DNA from 3 places in the Halomonas sabkhae genome. Region 3 is predicted to be linked to each of the others. Evidence: predicted binding sites of a transcription regulator. Region 3 holds the regulator's gene; each other region holds the start of a gene.

Region 1 (5,635 bases), on a different contig from region 3:
CCTCTTCGACGATGGTGCGCGTGTTGCGCACCTGCAACTGTACGCGACTGCCGGGATGACGCTGCATGAAATCACCGATCAGCAGGGTCGCCAGATAGTTGCCGATGGTCAGGGTGGCGCCCACATCCAGGGTGCCGATGCCCTGCTGGCCGCGCAGCAGCTCCTCCACCTCCTCGGCGCGATCGAGCAGGGCCACCGCCTTGGGCAACAGCTGAAAGCCCAGGGCATTCAGCTTGAGACGCTTGCCGATGCGGTCCAGCAGGCGGCAATCGAACTGGCGTTCGAGCTCGGCCAGGGCGGTACTGGCCGCGGACTGCGAGAGCGCCAGGGCCCGCGCGGCGCGGGAAACGCTCTCGTATTGCGCCACGGCGACGAACACTTCGAGCTGACGCAGGGTATAGCGCATGGCTTTGTCTCCGACTCATATATCCAGATTATAGATAAGCTTTATCCATACAATCCATTTAACAGATATTCTGACCTTGCTTAGAATTCATTGCAAAGATCGAGTGGCGCGCATATGCGCTCATGGAATATGAGGGTGACAAGATGGGCAAGTTTGCCGAAGAAGAAGTTCTCAGTGTTCACCATTGGAACGACACGCTGTTCAGCTTTCGCACCACGCGGGAGCGCAGCCTGCGCTTCAAGAATGGCCAGTTCGTGATGATCGGCCTGGAGGTCGACGGTAAGCCGCTGATGCGTGCTTATTCGGTGGCCAGTCCCAACTACGAGGATCACCTCGAGTTCTTCAGCATCAAGGTGCCGGATGGCCCGCTGACCTCGCGACTCCAGCACCTTCAGGTCGGCGACACGGTCAAGGTCAGCCGCAAGCCCACCGGCACCCTGGTGACCGATGATCTGTTGCCCGGCCGCAACCTCTACCTCCTCTCGACGGGCACCGGCCTGGCGCCCTTCCTGAGCCTGATCCAGGACCCCGAGGCCTACGAGCGCTTCGAGAAGATCGTGCTGGTCCACGGCGTGCGCAGCGTCAGCGAGCTGGCCTACAGCGACTTCATTTCCAGTGAGCTGCCGGCTCACGAGTACCTGGGCGAGGAAATCAGCGAGAAGCTGGTCTATCACCCGACCGTGACCCGGGAAGACTTCCACACCACCGGCCGCCTGACCGACCATATCCGCAGCGGCAAGCTGTTCGACGACCATGGCCTGCCGGTCATCGACCCCAAGCAGGACCGCGCCATGATCTGCGGCAGCCCGGCGATGCTCGACGAGACCAGCGCCCTGCTCGACGAACTCGGCTTCAACATCTCGCCGCGTATGGGCGACCCCGGCGACTACGTCATCGAACGCGCCTTCGTCGAGAAATGACCCGGCCCCGGGCTACCCGGGCTGCGCCCGGAGCTATAAGCCGTAAGCTTTAAGCTGGAAGAAAACCCTGCCGGGCAGCGCCCGGAGCTATAAGCTGAAAGAACGCCCGGACGTTGTCCGGGCGGGAAGTCTGAAGAACGCGGCTGCGCCGCTGAGAGAGGGAAGAAAACCCTAGGAACTCAAGGTTGTGGGGTTGAGCCTGGCTTACCTCTTACCTCTTACCTCTTACCTGAGATTACACCGCGTCCTTGTCGGTTTCGCCGGTGCGGATGCGGATGACCTGTTCGAGCGGGGTGACGAAGATCTTGCCGTCGCCGATCTTGCCGGTATTGGCCACCTGGGTGATGGCGTCGATGACCTGGTCGGTCATGTCCTCGTCGACGGCGACCTCGAGCTTGACCTTGGGCAGGAAGTCGACCACGTATTCGGCACCACGGTAGAGCTCGGTGTGGCCCTTTTGACGGCCAAAGCCCTTGACCTCGGTGACGGTGATGCCCTGGACGCCGATCTCGGAGAGGGATTCACGGACGTCGTCGAGCTTGAACGGCTTGATGATAGCGGTCACCAGTTTCATGGTCTTGTCCTCGCGTGGTTCGTGTGCCCACGGCGCTGCACGCCGTGCTTGCAGGCTTCATTGTGACAGAGCATACACCTGCAGCGAACAGAATAAAAAAGACCCCCTTGGCAGGGGGTCTTGAGTGCACTTTCCTGTGGCAGTGCGGCGTCACTTCTTGGTGACGTTGAACTCGGGGTAGGCCTCGAGACCACACTCGGCCAGGTCGACACCCTCGTACTCTTCTTCTTCACTGACGCGGACACCCATAGCGGCCTTGATGATCAGCCAGACGATCAGGCTGGCCACGAAGACCCAGGTGAAGATGCCGAAGATGCCGATGAGCTGGGCGCCGAAGTTGGCGCTGCTGTTGGATAGCGGCACCGCCAGCACCCCCCAGACGCCGACCACGCCGTGGGCCGAGATGGCACCCACCGGATCATCCAGCTTGAGCTTGTCGAGGGTCACGATGGAGGCCACCACCAGCAGGCCACCGAAGCCGCCGATCAGGGTGGCGCCCAGGGCGCTCGGCGACAGCGGGTCGGCGGTGATCGACACCAGACCGGCAATGGCACCATTGAGCGCCATGGTCAGGTCGGCCTTGCGGAACCAGACCTTGGCCAGGACCAATGCCGCGATCACGCCACCGGCCGCCGCCGCATTGGTGTTGACCAGCACCTGGGCCATGTTGTTGGCCGAGGCCACGTCGGAGACCTTCAGCTCGGAACCGCCGTTGAAGCCGAACCAGCCCAGCCACAGCACGAAGGTACCCAGGGTCGCCAGCGGCATGTTGGCACCGGGGATGGCGTAGATCGTCCCGTTCTTGCCGTACTTGCCCTTGCGTGGGCCGAGCACCAGCACGCCGGCCAGGGCCGCGGCCGCACCGGCCATGTGCACGATGCCGGAACCGGCATAGTCGGAGAAGCCGACCTCGGCCAGCCAGCCGCCGCCCCAGGTCCAGTAGCCGGAGACCGGGTAGATGAAGCCGGTCATGATCACGCTGAAGACCAGGAAGGCCCACAGCTTCATGCGCTCGGCCACGGCGCCGGAGACGATGGACATGGCGGTGGCCACGAACACCACCTGGAAGAAGAAGTCGGCGCGGGCCGAGTAGTAGGGCGCCCCATCGCCGCCGGCGGTGACCGCTTCCACGGTGTTTTCGCCGCCCAGCAGGAAGCCGAGGCTCGGGATGACACCACCGGCTCCGCTGGAATACATCAGGTAGTAGCCCACCAGCAGGTACATGGTGCAGGCAATGGCGAACAGGGAAATGTTCTTGGTCAGGATCTCGGCGGTGTTCTTGGACCGCACCAGGCCGGCCTCGAGCATCGAGAAACCGGCGGCCATCCACATGACCAGGGCGCCGCAGACCAGGAAGTAGAAGGTATCGAGTGCATAGGCGAGTTCAGTCATGACAAGCGTCTCCGTATCGGGAACAGGCAGGAAGCTGGGAGGCGATCAAACGGCGTCGCCGCCACGCTCACCGGTTCGAATGCGAATGACGTCCTCGAGAGGCGTCACAAAGACCTTGCCATCGCCGATCTTGCCGCTGTTGGCGGCATTGCAGATGGCCTCCAGCACGGTATCCAGGCGGTCATCGTCCACGGCGATCTCCACCTTGACCTTGGGCAGGAAGTCGACGACGTACTCGGCGCCGCGATACAGCTCTGTATGCCCCTTCTGGCGCCCGAAGCCCTTGACCTCGGTGACCGTGATGCCCTGAACGCCATTGTCGGCGAGGGCCTCACGAACGTCGTCGAGCTTGAAGGGCTTGATGACGGCGGTAATCAGTTTCATACCGGTGTTCCCCTTGTGATTATCGAAGTGTGAGGCGCGATGCCGCACGGTGCATGTTTTGCAAGGCAGTAGCGCAAACCATGCCAGTAAGGGGATAACGCTTTATTTTCAGGTGTATGCGAGCGAAATGAGCCGGCTGGATGGATGCCGGGCGACACGCATGCCGGCGCCATCGCACTACTTTGGTGCCGGCTTTCTGGTGCAGCGCACCATGGGCGAGCGTCTGGCGCATGGTGCGTGCATGGAGAGAAGAATGCGCGGCGCGGGCGCCTTGCGTATCCTGTCAGGAGGATCCCCATACGTCGTTCAGGAGACACAAGATGGTCAGTCAGGATCGCATCGGCCGTTTGGCCCAGCAGATTGGTGAGCGCCTGCAGGGTGCCTCCCAGGCACCGGAAGACGTCCAGAAAGGCGTGCACCAGGTCGTCAAGGGCGCCTTCGACCGCCTCGAGCTGGTCTCGCGGGAAGACTTCGACATCCTGATGGATGTGCTGCAACGCACCCGCGGCCGCGTCGAAGCCCTTGAACAGCAGGTCGCCGCCCTGGAAGACGCCCTCGACGCCTCGGTGGCCGCCAGCGACCCCGACGCCGAGGAAGTCAGCGAGCCCGCGCTGGAGGCAGGCACCGCCGAGACTCCGCACCCGGGCACTACCGAGGCGAGTCCCGAGCAAGCTGGCAACCAGGGTGCCGACGACACGGAATCGGCACACCGCTGAATCGCGGGCAGGCGTCCCGCCACTGGTCTAGCCTGACAGTCAACGCAAGGATGACTCACGGACTGGTGGCGCGAGGGAACGCCGATGACGCTGGCGATAATTCGCACCCGGGCGGGCCTCGGCCTGGAGGCGCCCGAGGTGCTGGTGGAGGTCCACCTTTCGAATGGCTTGCCGGGCATCACCCTGGTGGGCCTGCCGGAGGCGGCGGTCAAGGAGAGTCGCGAGCGGGTACGCAGTGCCCTGGTCAACGCGGGGTTCGAGTTTCCGCTGCGGCGTATCACCCTCAATCTGGCGCCGGCCGACCTGCCCAAGGAGGGCGGCCGCTTCGATCTGCCGATTGCCCTGGGGTTGCTGGTGGCCTCCGGGCAGATTCCGCCCGAGGCCCTGGCGGGGCTGGAATGCGTCGGCGAGCTGGCACTGGATGGCAGCCTGCGCCCGGCGAGTGGTGTGCTGCCGCTGGCCATGGCGTCGCGTCAGGCCGGCCGCTCACTGGTCGTGCCGCGCGCCAATGCCGATGAGGCGGCGCTCGCCGGGGATCTGGAGGTGCTGCCGGCAGAGCATCTGCTCGAGGTGGTGGCCCATCTGCTGGGTCAGGAAAAGCTCCCGGTGCACCAGCTGCAGGCGCCTCCGCGGCGTGATACGCCGCAGCCGGATCTGTGCGAGGTACGCGGCCAGCACCAGGCGCGACGTGCCCTGGAAGTGGCGGCGGCCGGCGGCCACAACCTGTTGTTCGCCGGACCGCCGGGTACCGGCAAGACCATGCTGGCCAGCCGCCTGCCCGGCATACTGCCGCCACTGAGTGATGACGAGGCCCTGGAAGTGGCGGCGGTGCGCTCGGTCAGCGGCCTGCCGCTGGCCGAACAGTGGGGCTGTCGGCCGTTCCGGGGGCCGCATCACACGGCCAGTGCCGTGGCGCTGGTGGGCGGCGGGTCGCGTCCCAGGCCGGGCGAGATTTCGCTGGCGCACCACGGCGTGCTGTTTCTCGACGAGCTGCCGGAGTTCTCGCGCCATGTGCTGGAAGTCATGCGCGAGCCCATGGAGAACGGGAGGTGGTATAGTCAAACAATATGAATGGCATGAGCACCCTGATCATGAACAAGGCAATCGCATACGTTCGCTACTCGTCAGCCGTCCAAGCAACGGGCGACAGCATAGAGAGGCAGAGAAGCCCGCTGGAAGCATTTGAAAGCCGTTTCCAGGTCAAGATCGAAGAAATCTTCACAGACGAAGGGGTGTCATCCTT
Region 2 (5,635 bases), on a different contig from region 3:
CCTGCTCAAGGGGCGCAAGAGCGAAAACGACCTGAAGCACGTCCGACAGGCCATGGAAGAGGACGGCGCCGCCCTGTGCGAATTCTTCGCCTGGCTGGAGGCGGCACTCGAGCGCGGCGAGACGGTCACCGAACTGACCGTCGACGAACAGCTCACCGGGGCACGCGCCGCGCGCCCCGGCTTCGTCAGCCGCAGCTTCTCGACCATAGCCGCCTTCAACGCCAACGGCGCCCTGCCGCACTATCACGCCATCCCCGAGGCTCACTCGGCCATCGAGGGCAATGGCCTGCTGCTGATCGACTCAGGTGGCCAGTATCCCGGCGGCACCACCGACATCACCCGGGTGGTACCGGTCGGCGAGATCAGCGCGGCGCAGCGCGAGGACTACACCCTGGTGCTCAAGGGCACCATCGGACTCTCCCGCAGCCACTTCCCGCGCGGCATTCCCTCGGCCCAGCTCGACGCCATCGCCCGGGCGCCGCTGTGGCGCACCGGCCGCGACTACGGGCATGGCACCGGGCATGGCGTGGGCTACTTCCTCAACGTCCACGAAGGCCCGCAGGTCATCGCCTGGCAGGCGCCCACGGCGCCGCACACCGCCATGCAACCGGGCATGATCACCTCCATCGAGCCCGGTGTGTACCGCCCCGGCCAATGGGGCATTCGCATCGAGAACCTGGTGGCCAACCGCCCGGCGGTCGAGAGCGAATTCGGCGACTTCCTGTACTTCGAGACACTGACGCTGTGCCCCATCGACACCCGCTGCATCGACCCCAGCCTGCTCGACGACAGCGAGATCGATTGGCTCGACGCCTACCACGCCGAGGTCCGCGAACGGCTCGCGCCCAAGCTCGACGGCGACGCCCTCGCCTGGTTGGAGAAGCGTACCCAGCCGCTGGCACGCAATCAGAAGTAGCGAGGAACGAGGAACGAGGAACGAGGAACGAGGAACGAGGAACGAGGAACGAGGAACGAGGAACGAGGAACGAGGAACGAGGAACGAGGAACGAGGAACGAGCAGGATGGTGGCTCCGGCCGCTCAGCCATCAAGCCGGCACGCGAGGCGTGAGGCGTGAGGCGTGAGGCGAGCGGGATGGTGGCTCCGGCCGCTCAGCCCCCAAAACCTCCCGCATGACGCGCGGCTCGATTCTCGCAGCTCGTGGCTCGTAGCTCGTGGCTCAGTCCTCCGCCATCTCCGGCAGCAGCGTCTTGAGCTTGCGGGTCAGGGTGTTGCGGCCCCAGCCGAGCAGCTCGGCGGCGTCGCCCTTGCGCCCGCCGGTGTGCTTGAGCGCGGTCTCGATGAGGATCTTCTCGAAGTCGGGCACGGCTTCTTCCAGCAGGTGGGTGTGGCCGGCCGCCAGGGCGCGGTCGGCCCAGTCGCGGAAGGCGACGCGCCAGTCCCCGGAGACGCCGACGCTCTCGGCATCCCGCAGTTCCGGGGGCAGATCCTCGACCATCACCTCGCGCCCCGACGCCATCACGGTCAGCCAGCGGCAGGTATTTTCCAGCTGACGCACATTGCCGTGCCACGGCAGGCGGGTCAGGTGCGTCTCGGCTTCCTCGGTCAGCACCTTGGCGTCCGTCGACAACTCCTTGGCCGCCTCGATCAGGAAGTGCCGGGCCAGCCGCGGAATGTCCTCGCGTCGGTCGGCCAGCTTGGGCAGATGCACGCGGATCACATTGAGGCGGTGGAAGAGGTCCTCGCGGAAGCGCCCTTCATTGACCAGTTCCTCGAGGTGCTGGTGGGTCGCCGCGATGATGCGCACGTCCACCTTGACCGGGGTGTGACCGCCGACGCGATAGAACTCGCCATCCGCCAGCACGCGCAACAGCCGGGTCTGGGTCTCGGCCGGCATGTCGCCGATCTCGTCGAGAAACAGGGTGCCACCATCGGCCTGCTCGAATCGCCCCTGGCGCTGCGCCGTGGCGCCGGTGAAGGCGCCCTTCTCGTGGCCGAACAGCTCGGATTCGATCAGGTCCCGCGGAATCGCCGCCATGTTCAGGGCGATGAAGGGCTTGCTGCCGCGTGGGCTGTGCTGGTGCAACGCCTGCGCCACGCGCTCCTTGCCGGTCCCCGACTCGCCGTTGATCAGCACCGTGATGTGCGACTGCGCCAGCCGACCGATGGCGCGGAAGACCTCCTGCATGGCCGGCGCCTCGCCGATGATCTCGGTCTCCAGTCCCTCGGGGGGCGTGACCGGGCGCTCACGCTCCCGGGCATGGGCCACGGCACGACGCACCAGGGCCAGCGCCTCGTCGACATCGAAGGGCTTGGGCAGGTACTCGAAGGCGCCACCCTGGTAGGACGCCACGGCACTGTCGAGGTCCGAGTGCGCCGTCATGACGATCACCGGCAGGTCCGGATGGGATTCGCGCACGCGCGCCATCAGGTCCAGGCCGTCGATGCCCGGCATGCGAATATCGGTCACCAGCACATCCGGCGGGTCCTCGAGCAGGCGGGGCAGGACGTTATCGGCGCGCTCGACGCACTCGACCTCCAGATCGGGCTGCGCCAGCGCCCGCTCCAGCACCCAGCGGATGGCGCGGTCGTCGTCGACGATCATGACGCGAGCGACTTCACTCATGAGGTTTCTCCAGCGGAATAAGCAGGCGGAATTCGGTATGGCCGGGCGCGGAATCGCACTCGATCAGCCCGTGATGGCGATGCAGGACCGACTGGGCAATCGACAGCCCCAGCCCACTGCCCTCGGCGCGCCCCGAGACCATGGGATAGAAGAGGGTTTCGCGCAGCCGCTCCGGAATCCCCGGACCGTTGTCGATGATGGTCACCTCGCAGACCAGCCGGTGGCGCTCGGCGCCCAGGGTGAACTGGCGACGCGCCCGCGTGCGCAGCATCAGGCTGGGCGCCGGCACATCGGACTCGGTCATGGCCTCCACGGCATTGCGCGCCACATTGAGGATGGCCTGGATCATCTGCGCCTCATCCCCCGAGAGTTCCGGCAGGCTCGGGTCATAGTCACGGATGATGGTCACGCTCGGATGCTCGACCACCAGCAGCGAGCGCACCCGCTCCAGCGCCTTGTGAATGTTCAGCGACGCATGCCGCTCGACCTGGTTCGGACCCAGCATGGCATCCACCATGTCGCGCAGGCGGTCGACCTCCTCGATGATGATTCGCGTAAACTCCGTCAACTGCGAGCCTTCGAGGTCGCGCTCGAGCAACTGCGCCGCCCCGCGAATTCCCCCCAGCGGGTTCTTGACCTCATGTGCCAGCCCCCGCGCCAGCACCTTGATGGTCTCCTGCCGTGTCTGCAGGGCCTCTTCCCGCGAAATGCGCAGCAGACGGTCACGCGGCTCGACCTCCAGCAGCAGCTCGTCCGCCGTCAAGGGCGTCACGGTGTAGTCCACGGTCAACATGTCCCCGGTCGCCAGCGTCAGGCGTGCCTCGCGCTGGGTGAAGGGGTGAAACTCGTCACGCGCCTTGGCCAGCAGTTCGCCGATGTCGGCCTCGCTGGAGATCAGTTCCGGCAACGCCTGGCCCTGCACCCGCATATGGCTGAGAGCCAGCAGGGCCTCGGCGGCCGGGTTCATCCATTGCAGCCGCAACTCGCCGTCGAGCAGCAGTACGGCGGTGGTGAGATGTTCCATCAAGCGTTGATACATGGACGGTCCCGAGGTGCGCGAAGAAGAAGTATCCGGCCGGGGCCAGGCCATCCCGGGAGACGCCTGACCCGCTGGGAGAGATCGTTGCAAAAAGCACGCCATGTCACCGGCGCCGACACATGGGCCCCGGCGCATGACGGCATCTCACACTATGCACCATTTTAGTGCACAAGCATGGTGCATGCACACGGCTGGAGAAGCCCGTGCGCCACCCACGCACACCCAGCGAGCAGGCTGCGACGTCAGTCGCGGGAAGCGGCAGCAGGCCGATTGACGCTGGCTCGGCGCACATGCAACGTCACTGCCGGAGTGCGGCGCAGCACCTGTGCGCCTTGATCGAGCAACTCGGCCTGTAGGCGGTGACGGCCCCGCGCCAGATTGGTGAGCGGGATGGCCGGCTCACGCGTCGCGCTGCCGACGAGTTCCCCATCGAGGCGCAGGCGCCACCGATGCCCCGCCCGCAGGGCCGGACGAATGGCCAGGCGCACCTGCACATTACCCGCGGCACCGGTCGGCAGGGTGCTCTCGTCGGCAGGCGTGGCGATCGCAAAGGTGGTGTAGGCCGGCCGCGAAGCACCCGCCCGACGCGGCCCGTCGTCCCTGGCGGTCGGCGCGGCCGACGCCCCCGGCAGGGCCGGCACCACGCTGATCGGCGCCAGCTCGACGGGCTCGCCGCCGCTGGCCGGGTCATCCGAGTAGCGCACCCGCCCCTGGGCATCGGTCGCGCGATACAGTGTCTCGGCGAATACGACCAGGGGGAGAATGAGGGTCAGGCAGAGTGCCAGGCCCCGCAGGCCATTGCGGGTCATGGTCAGGCTCCCGGCGTTCTCGACGCCGACATGGGCTCACGCCCCGACTATAGATCAGCGCCGCGGCGTTCGCCGGGCCGGGGCCCAGCGGCCTTCCCACATCGCCGGCACCACTGGCCGGTGACGCAGCCAGAAAGGGCACGCCCGCAGGCGTGCCCTTGTCGATACCGGGAGAGCGGCGCCGAGCGCCGCCTCTTCTCAGCAGCTGTAGTACATGTCGAACTCGATCGGGTGAGTCGTCATGCGCAGGCGCTCGATATCCTCGGACTTGAGCTCGATGTAGGCATCGATCGTCTCGTCGGTGAAGACGCCACCCTCAGTGAGGAAGCTACGGTCGGCATCCAGTGCCGCCAGCGCCTGATCCAGGCTCTCGGCCACGGTCGGAATGGCCTTGCCTTCTTCCGGCGGCAGGTCATAGAGGTTCTTGTCCATGGCATCGCCGGGATGGATCTTGTTCTTGATGCCATCGATGCCGGCCATCAGCATCGCCGCGAAGCACAGGTAGGGGTTGGCGGTCGGGTCCGGGAAGCGAAGCTCGACGCGCTTGCCCTTGGGGCTGGCAGTATACGGGATGCGGATGGAAGCGGAGCGGTTACGGGCGCTGTAGGCCAGCATCACCGGCGCCTCGAAGCCCGGCACCAGACGCTTGTAGGAGTTGGTCGAAGCGTTGGCGAAGGCGTTCAGGGCGCGTGCGTGCTTGATCACGCCGCCGATGTAGTACAGCGCCATTTCCGAGAGGCCGGCGTATTCGTCACCGGCAAACTGGTTCTGGCCGTCCTTCCAGAAGGACTGGTGAACGTGCATGCCGCTGCCGTTGTCACCCACCACCGGCTTGGGCATGAAGGTCGCCGTCTTGCCGTAGGCGTGGGCCACGTTGTGCACCACGTACTTCATTTCCTGAAGTTCGTCGGCCTTCTTCACCAGGGTGTTGAACTTGACGCCGATCTCATTCTGGCCGGCGTTGGAGACCTCATGGTGATGCACTTCGACGCTCTGGCCGATGGCCTCCAGGGTGTTGCACATGGCGCCCCGCATGTCATGGAAGCTGTCGACCGGCGGCACCGGGAAGTAGCCGCCTTTGACGCGCGGCCGGTGGCCCATGTTGCCGCCCTCGACGTGGCGATCGGTGGCCCAGGCACCTTCCTCGGAGCTGATCTTGTACATGGCGCCTTCGATGTCGGCTTTCCAGTGCACTTCGTCGA
Region 3 (5,635 bases):
AATTCACCATCGCCGGCAACCTGGAGACGATGTTCCAGGGGCTGGTGGGCATCGGCGACGACATCGATACCCGCGGCAGCATCCACACCGGCAGCTGGCTGATCGACGAGATGACCATCGCCGGCGGGTAAGCCCGAGGCGCGGCAGTGCCGCTTGAAGAGGAAAGAATGCGGCTGGCGCCGCTTGAAGAAGGAAGAACGGCGCTACGCGCCTTGAAGAGGTAAGAACGCGGCTCGCGCCGCTTGAAGAGGGAAGAAAACCCTTGACGCCACAAACCCAGGCACCAGCCTGGCTTCTTCCTTCTTCCTTCTTCCTTCTTCCTTCTTCCTTCTTCCTTCTTCCTTCTTCCTTCTTCCTTCTCAGGCTTCCTCATCGAACCGTGCGTCGAACAGTTGCTCCAGCGCGTCGAGCACCGCTTCGCCGTCTTCGCCGTCGGCTTCCAGGGTCAGTTCGGTGCCGCAGGGCGCGGCGAGCATCAGCAGCGACATGACATTGGCGGCGTCGGCGCTCTGGGCGCCGTTGGAGACCGTTACGCTGGCGTTGTAGGCCTGGCAGCATTGCACCAGTCGCGTGGCGGCGCGGGCATGCAGGCCGCGCTTGTTGGTCAGGGTGAGCTTGCGGCTGGCCACGTCCTCAGGGTTCCTTCTCGCAGTCGTCCGGTGCGGGGGCCGTTTCCGGAGAGAGACGGCTGAGTTGTATGCCCAGTTCCCGGTGGCGGAGACGCACGCCGGGATAGTGCGTGGCCAGGTCGTGGGCCAGGCGCTCGGCCAGGTAGACGGAGCGATGCTGGCCGCCGGTGCAGCCGATGGCCACGGTCAGATAGCTGCGCTGACTGGCCTGATAGCGGGGCAGCCAGCGTTCCACCCAGGCGCGGATGTCGGTCTGCATTTCCTCGACCATGGCGTAGCCGGCGAGGAAGTCGACCACATTGCGGTCGCGCCCGGTGGACTCGCGCAGCGACGGGTCCCAGTACGGGTTGGGCAGGCAGCGCGCATCGAAGACGATGTCGGCGTCCAGGGGCACGCCGCGCTTGAAGCCGAAGGATTCGACCGTCAGGGCCAGGGCCTCCGAGCCGCGATCGGCGAGCTGGTCGGCGATGCGGCTGCGCAGTTCGTGCACCGACAGGCGCGAGGTATCGATCACCAGATCGGCCAGGTCGCGAATCTCGGTCAGGGCGCTTTCTTCATGATCGATGGCCTCGGCCAGCGTCATGCGGTTGTTGCGCGTCAAGGGGTGGCGTCGGCGCGTGGCCGAGTAGCGTTCCAGCAGGATGCGCGCATCCGTGGTGAGGTAGACGACCTGGCACTGAATGTCTCGCTGGCGCAGCTCCTGCAGCAGGCTGGGGAAGCGCTGCAGGGCGTGCGGCAGGTTGCGGGCATCGATGCTCACGGCCACCGAGGGGTTGAGCTGGTCGCTGCGCAGTTCGTCGACCAGGGAGCCAAGCAGCATGGCCGGCAGGTTGTCGATGGCATAGAAGCCGAGGTCCTCGAGCGCCTGCAGGGCAATCGATTTCCCCGAGCCTGAGCGGCCACTGATGATGACGATCTGCATGGCGGTCTCCTGGAAGAGGCTTGGGGCGAGGCCGCATAGGGGGCCGTCAGGCGGAAGACTGTCGGCGGATCGCTTCGACCAGACATTCGTGAAGGGCGTGCTGACTGTCGGCACGCCGCAGGGCGTGGCGCGTATCGGCGTCGTTCATCACCGCGGCGGCCTGGCCGAGCAGTGCCAGATGGGCATCATCGGCGGCTTCGGGCACCAGCAGGACGAACACCAGGTCGACCGGCTCGCCATCCACGGCGTCGAAGTCGATGGCATCGGCCAACTTCAGGAAGCCGGCGATGGGCGCCTTGCAGTGGGGGTTCCGCGAGTGCGGAATGGCCACGCCGTGGCCGATCCCGGTACTGCCCAGGCGCTCCCGGCCGATCAGGCGGCTGAAGACCTCCTGGCTGTCCAGGCTGGGTGTATTCTGGGCGATGAAGGTGCTGAAGAATTCCAGCACCCGTTTTTTGCTCCCCCCGGGCACATCGAAGAGGGTGCGCTCGGGGGGCAGGATGGTTTCCAGAGTCATGATGGGTCAGCGCACGCTGGCGGCGCCCTGGGCGCGTGCCTGGGATTTTTCCTTGTGCTTCACCAGTTGCCTGTCGAGCTTGTCGGCCAGGGCATCGATGGCGGCATACATGTCGCTGTCCTTGGCCTCGGCGTGCAGGTCGGCGCCGGCGGCGTGAAGGGTACAGGCGGCTTGCTGGCGTTCCTTCTCCACGGAGAGTGTCACTTGTACGGTCGTGATGTTGTCGTAATGACGTTCGAGACGCGCGAGCTTCTCTTGTACATAGTCCCGCAGGGCGTCGGTCAATTCCACATGATGGCCGGTGAGGTTGACTTGCATGACACGCTCCTTGCTCCATGGGTTGTGGCTTGATTGTAACCCTTTTTGGAGTCGTGCAAACCCCCTGTCGCCCGCTGGCCGCGTACGCTGTCGTCAACGTTCAACGCAGGCGCTTGCGTTGGCTCGAGGAAGGGATGTGCATGGACTCGCGATACTTGGCCACGGTGCGTCGTGCCACCTCGATGCCTTCCTCGGCGAGGAGGCTGACCAGCTTGTTGTCGGACAGCGGCTTGCGCGGCGTCTCGTCCTGGATCAGCTTGCGGATGCGGGCGCGGATGGCGGTGCTGGAGTGGGCCTCGTCACCATCGCCGACATGACTGGAAAAGAAGTACTTGAGCTCGAAGACGCCGCGTGGGGTGTGAATGTACTTCTGGGTGGTGACCCGGGAGATCGTCGATTCGTGCATTTCCACTGTCTGGGCGATATCGGCCAGGATCAGCGGTTTCATGGCCTCCTCGCCATGCTCCAGAAAGTCGATCTGGCGCACCATGACCTCATGGCCGACCCGCAGCAGGGTGTCGTTGCGGCTGGCCAGGCTCTTGAGCAGCCAGCGGGCTTCCTGCAGGTGGTCCTTGAGGAACTGGTTGTCCTGGCTCTTGTCGGCGCGGCGGATGAGCGCCGCGTAATCGGGCTGTATGCGCAGGCGGGGCAGGGCGTCAGGATTGAGTTCGACCTGCCAGCCCTGGTCGCCGCGTCGCGCGATCAGGTCGGGAATGACATAGTCATCGCCGCCGGCGGTGAAGGCGCTCCCGGGTCGCGGGTCAAGCTCTCGAATCAGCGCGATGACCTCATCGAGCGCCGCGTCGTCCAGGCTCAGGCGGCGCTTCAGCAGGCGTCGGTCATCACTGGCCAGGGCCTCGAGAAACTGGCGGGCCAGGCGCCTGGCCTGGGGCAGATGGGGCGTATCCCGAGGCAGGGCGGCGAGCTGCAGCAGCAGGCATTCGCTAAGGTCGCGGGCGAGGACACCGGTCGGTTCGAACTGCTGTAGCCGCTGCAGCACCCTCTCCATGTCCTGGTCCGTCAGCGCGTCCAGTCCCTGGGCGCGCAATCCTTCACGGATGTCTTCCAGCGGCTGGTCGAGGTAGCCATCGTCGTTCACGGCGTCGATCAGGCTCTCGGCCACCCGTGTGTCGGGCTCCTGCATGCCGCTCATGGCGAGCTGCCAGGTCAGGTGCCCCTGCAGGCTCTGGCCGGCGGCCTGGCGTTCGAAGTCCGGCGCCTCGCCACTGCCCGTGCTGCCCAGCCCGGCATCCTGATAGGTGTCCGACCAGTCACTGTCGACGGTCAGTTGATCGGGAATTTCACTGGCCCAGTCGTCTTCCGGCGTGTCGCTCACGGCCTGTTCGCCGAAGTCTTCCTCGAGCTCCAGCATGGGGTTGGATTCCAGGGCCTGCTGGACTTCCTGGCGCAGGTCGAGTGTCGAGAGCTGCAGCAGAGCGATGGCCTGTTGCAGCTGAGGCGTCATGGTCAGCTGGGTGCCGAGCCGCAGTTGCAGAGAAGCCTTCATGGCCATAGACGAGGGGTCCGGGTGACGGTCTTGGAGCTTCTACCCTAATCCGGCGAGGTGCTTCATGCAAGACTCGGGCCAAATGGAGTGGCCCCGGTGGCTCGATTCATGATTCTTGACGATGCTGTGTTGCACGGGCGGCTGGCGATCGGGGGCCGAGCCCCGGCGTGCGGGGTCAGAGGCGGAAGTCCTGGCCCAGGTAGACGTCACGCACGCGCTGGTTGGCGAGAATCGTCTCGGCATCGCCCTCGGCAATGATCTGACCGTCGCCCACGATATAGGCGCCGTCGCAGATATCCAGTGTCTCGCGCACATTGTGGTCGGTGATCAGTACGCCGATGCCACGGGTCTTCAGCTGGCGAATGATGCCCTTGATCTCGCCCACCGAGATCGGATCCACCCCGGCGAAGGGTTCGTCCAGCAGGATGAAGTCGGGCTCGGTGGCCAGGGCGCGGGCGATCTCCACGCGGCGACGTTCGCCTCCGGACAGGCTCATGCCGGCGTTGTCGCGGATATGTGTCACGTGGAAGTCCTCGAGCAGGGACTCCAGCCGCTGGCGACGACCACTGCGGTCGAGATCCTTGCGTGTCTCGAGGATCGCCATGATGTTGTCGGCCACGCTCAGCTTGCGAAAGATCGAGGCTTCCTGGGGCAGGTAGCCGATGCCGGCGCGGGCCCGTTCGTGCATGGCGGCGTTCGACAGGTCATGGTCGTCGATGCCGACTCGGCCGGCGTCGGCACGCACCAGTCCCACGATCATGTAGAAGGAAGTGGTCTTGCCGGCCCCGTTGGGGCCGAGCAGGCCGATGACATGGCCCTGGCCGATTTCCAGGCTTATGTCGTGGACGACCCGGCGGCGCTTGTAGCTCTTGGCCAGGTGGCTAGCGTGCAGCGTCTTCATTGGCCTTCCTGCTGTTCGGGCTCCAGGGTCATGCGCACGCGCTGGTTGCCCTCCACGCCTTCCGCCGAGGAGCGCGCCTGGACGACCCGGCGGTCGAGGAAATATTCCAGATAGCCGCCATTGAAGGTGTCGTCGCCCTTGTGCAGTTCGGCCTGGTCGACCAGTTCCAGGCGGCGTTCCGCGACATGGTAGACGATGCGCCTGGCCCAGCCCTGGACGAGATCGGCATCGGGCGCCGGCTTCTGCTCGATGTAGGCCCGTCCGCCGGTGGCAATGGCCCGCGAGAGCTGACCGGCATCATTGCGGCGAATTTCCACGCGCTCACCCTGCAGTTTCATGCTGCCCTGCTGGATGCGCACCTCGCCCTGATAGACGGCCGTGCCGGCTTGATCATCGAGCTCGAGGCGGTCGGCTTCCACCTGGATAGGGGCACTGGCATCGCCCTCGAGGGCCAGTGCCTGCGGGACTGGCGTCAGCAGCAGCGTCACTGCCAGGCCCAGCAGCGGGGGCAGGGTCGGTCGCATCATGGCGCGGGGTCCTCATCGGTTGCCGGCGGATGGTGGCCGCGGACATTGTCGGTCAGTCGGGCCCGGTTGTCATCGAGCCAGACATCGAAACGTTCGGCCTGCATGCGTTGCGGCGGCTGGCGCAGGGTGACCGGCGCTTCGCTCCAGGCATGAGCCGTATCGGCATTGTAGTGCAGGACCCGGGTCGTCAGCTGCCAGCGCTCCTCGGGTGCTGCCAGGCGCACATTGCCGCTGAGCACCAGTGGCGAGCCGCCGCTTTCCAGGCGGCCCTGTTCGGCGCGTGCCGTCCAGTGGCGCCCGCTGTCATCGCGCAG

What was found. Region 3 encodes sigma-54, which starts transcription at its own class of promoters, with help from an activator protein. Its sites were predicted from a motif close to TGGCACNNNNNTTGCTNT; they were not measured.
Region 1: QWY79_RS07340 (P-II family nitrogen regulator) is a predicted target of sigma-54. The motif match lies at 3,745-3,762, and genes of this name have one in related genera.
Region 2: glnL (nitrogen regulation protein NR(II)) is a predicted target of sigma-54. The motif match lies at 3,708-3,725, and genes of this name have one in related genera.

What each region holds. Positions count from the first base shown of each region.
Region 1 covers NZ_JAUFPM010000008.1:302,968-308,602, forward strand. The annotation lists gene QWY79_RS07320 (LysR family transcriptional regulator) at 1-406, opposite strand, end outside; gene QWY79_RS07325 (ferredoxin--NADP reductase) at 550-1,326, shown strand; gene glnK (P-II family nitrogen regulator) at 1,562-1,900, opposite strand; gene QWY79_RS07335 (ammonium transporter) at 2,051-3,292, opposite strand; gene QWY79_RS07340 (P-II family nitrogen regulator) at 3,338-3,676, opposite strand; gene QWY79_RS07345 (accessory factor UbiK family protein) at 3,997-4,392, shown strand; partial or broken gene QWY79_RS07350 (YifB family Mg chelatase-like AAA ATPase) at 4,477-5,439, shown strand; gene QWY79_RS07355 (recombinase family protein) at 5,484-5,635, shown strand, end outside.
Region 2 covers NZ_JAUFPM010000012.1:160,657-166,291, forward strand. The annotation lists gene QWY79_RS08865 (aminopeptidase P family protein) at 1-916, shown strand, start outside; gene glnG (nitrogen regulation protein NR(I)) at 1,179-2,585, opposite strand; gene glnL (nitrogen regulation protein NR(II)) at 2,578-3,624, opposite strand; gene QWY79_RS08880 (DUF4124 domain-containing protein) at 3,867-4,433, opposite strand; gene glnA (glutamate--ammonia ligase) at 4,632-5,635, opposite strand, start outside.
Region 3 covers NZ_JAUFPM010000015.1:94,451-100,085, reverse strand. The annotation lists gene pmbA (metalloprotease PmbA) at 1-131, shown strand, start outside; gene QWY79_RS09670 (HPr family phosphocarrier protein) at 360-629, opposite strand; gene rapZ (RNase adapter RapZ) at 634-1,551, opposite strand; gene QWY79_RS09660 (PTS sugar transporter subunit IIA) at 1,598-2,068, opposite strand; gene hpf (ribosome hibernation-promoting factor, HPF/YfiA family) at 2,075-2,386, opposite strand; gene QWY79_RS09650 (RNA polymerase factor sigma-54) at 2,487-3,899, opposite strand; gene lptB (LPS export ABC transporter ATP-binding protein) at 4,069-4,794, opposite strand; gene lptA (lipopolysaccharide transport periplasmic protein LptA) at 4,791-5,321, opposite strand; gene lptC (LPS export ABC transporter periplasmic protein LptC) at 5,318-5,635, opposite strand, start outside.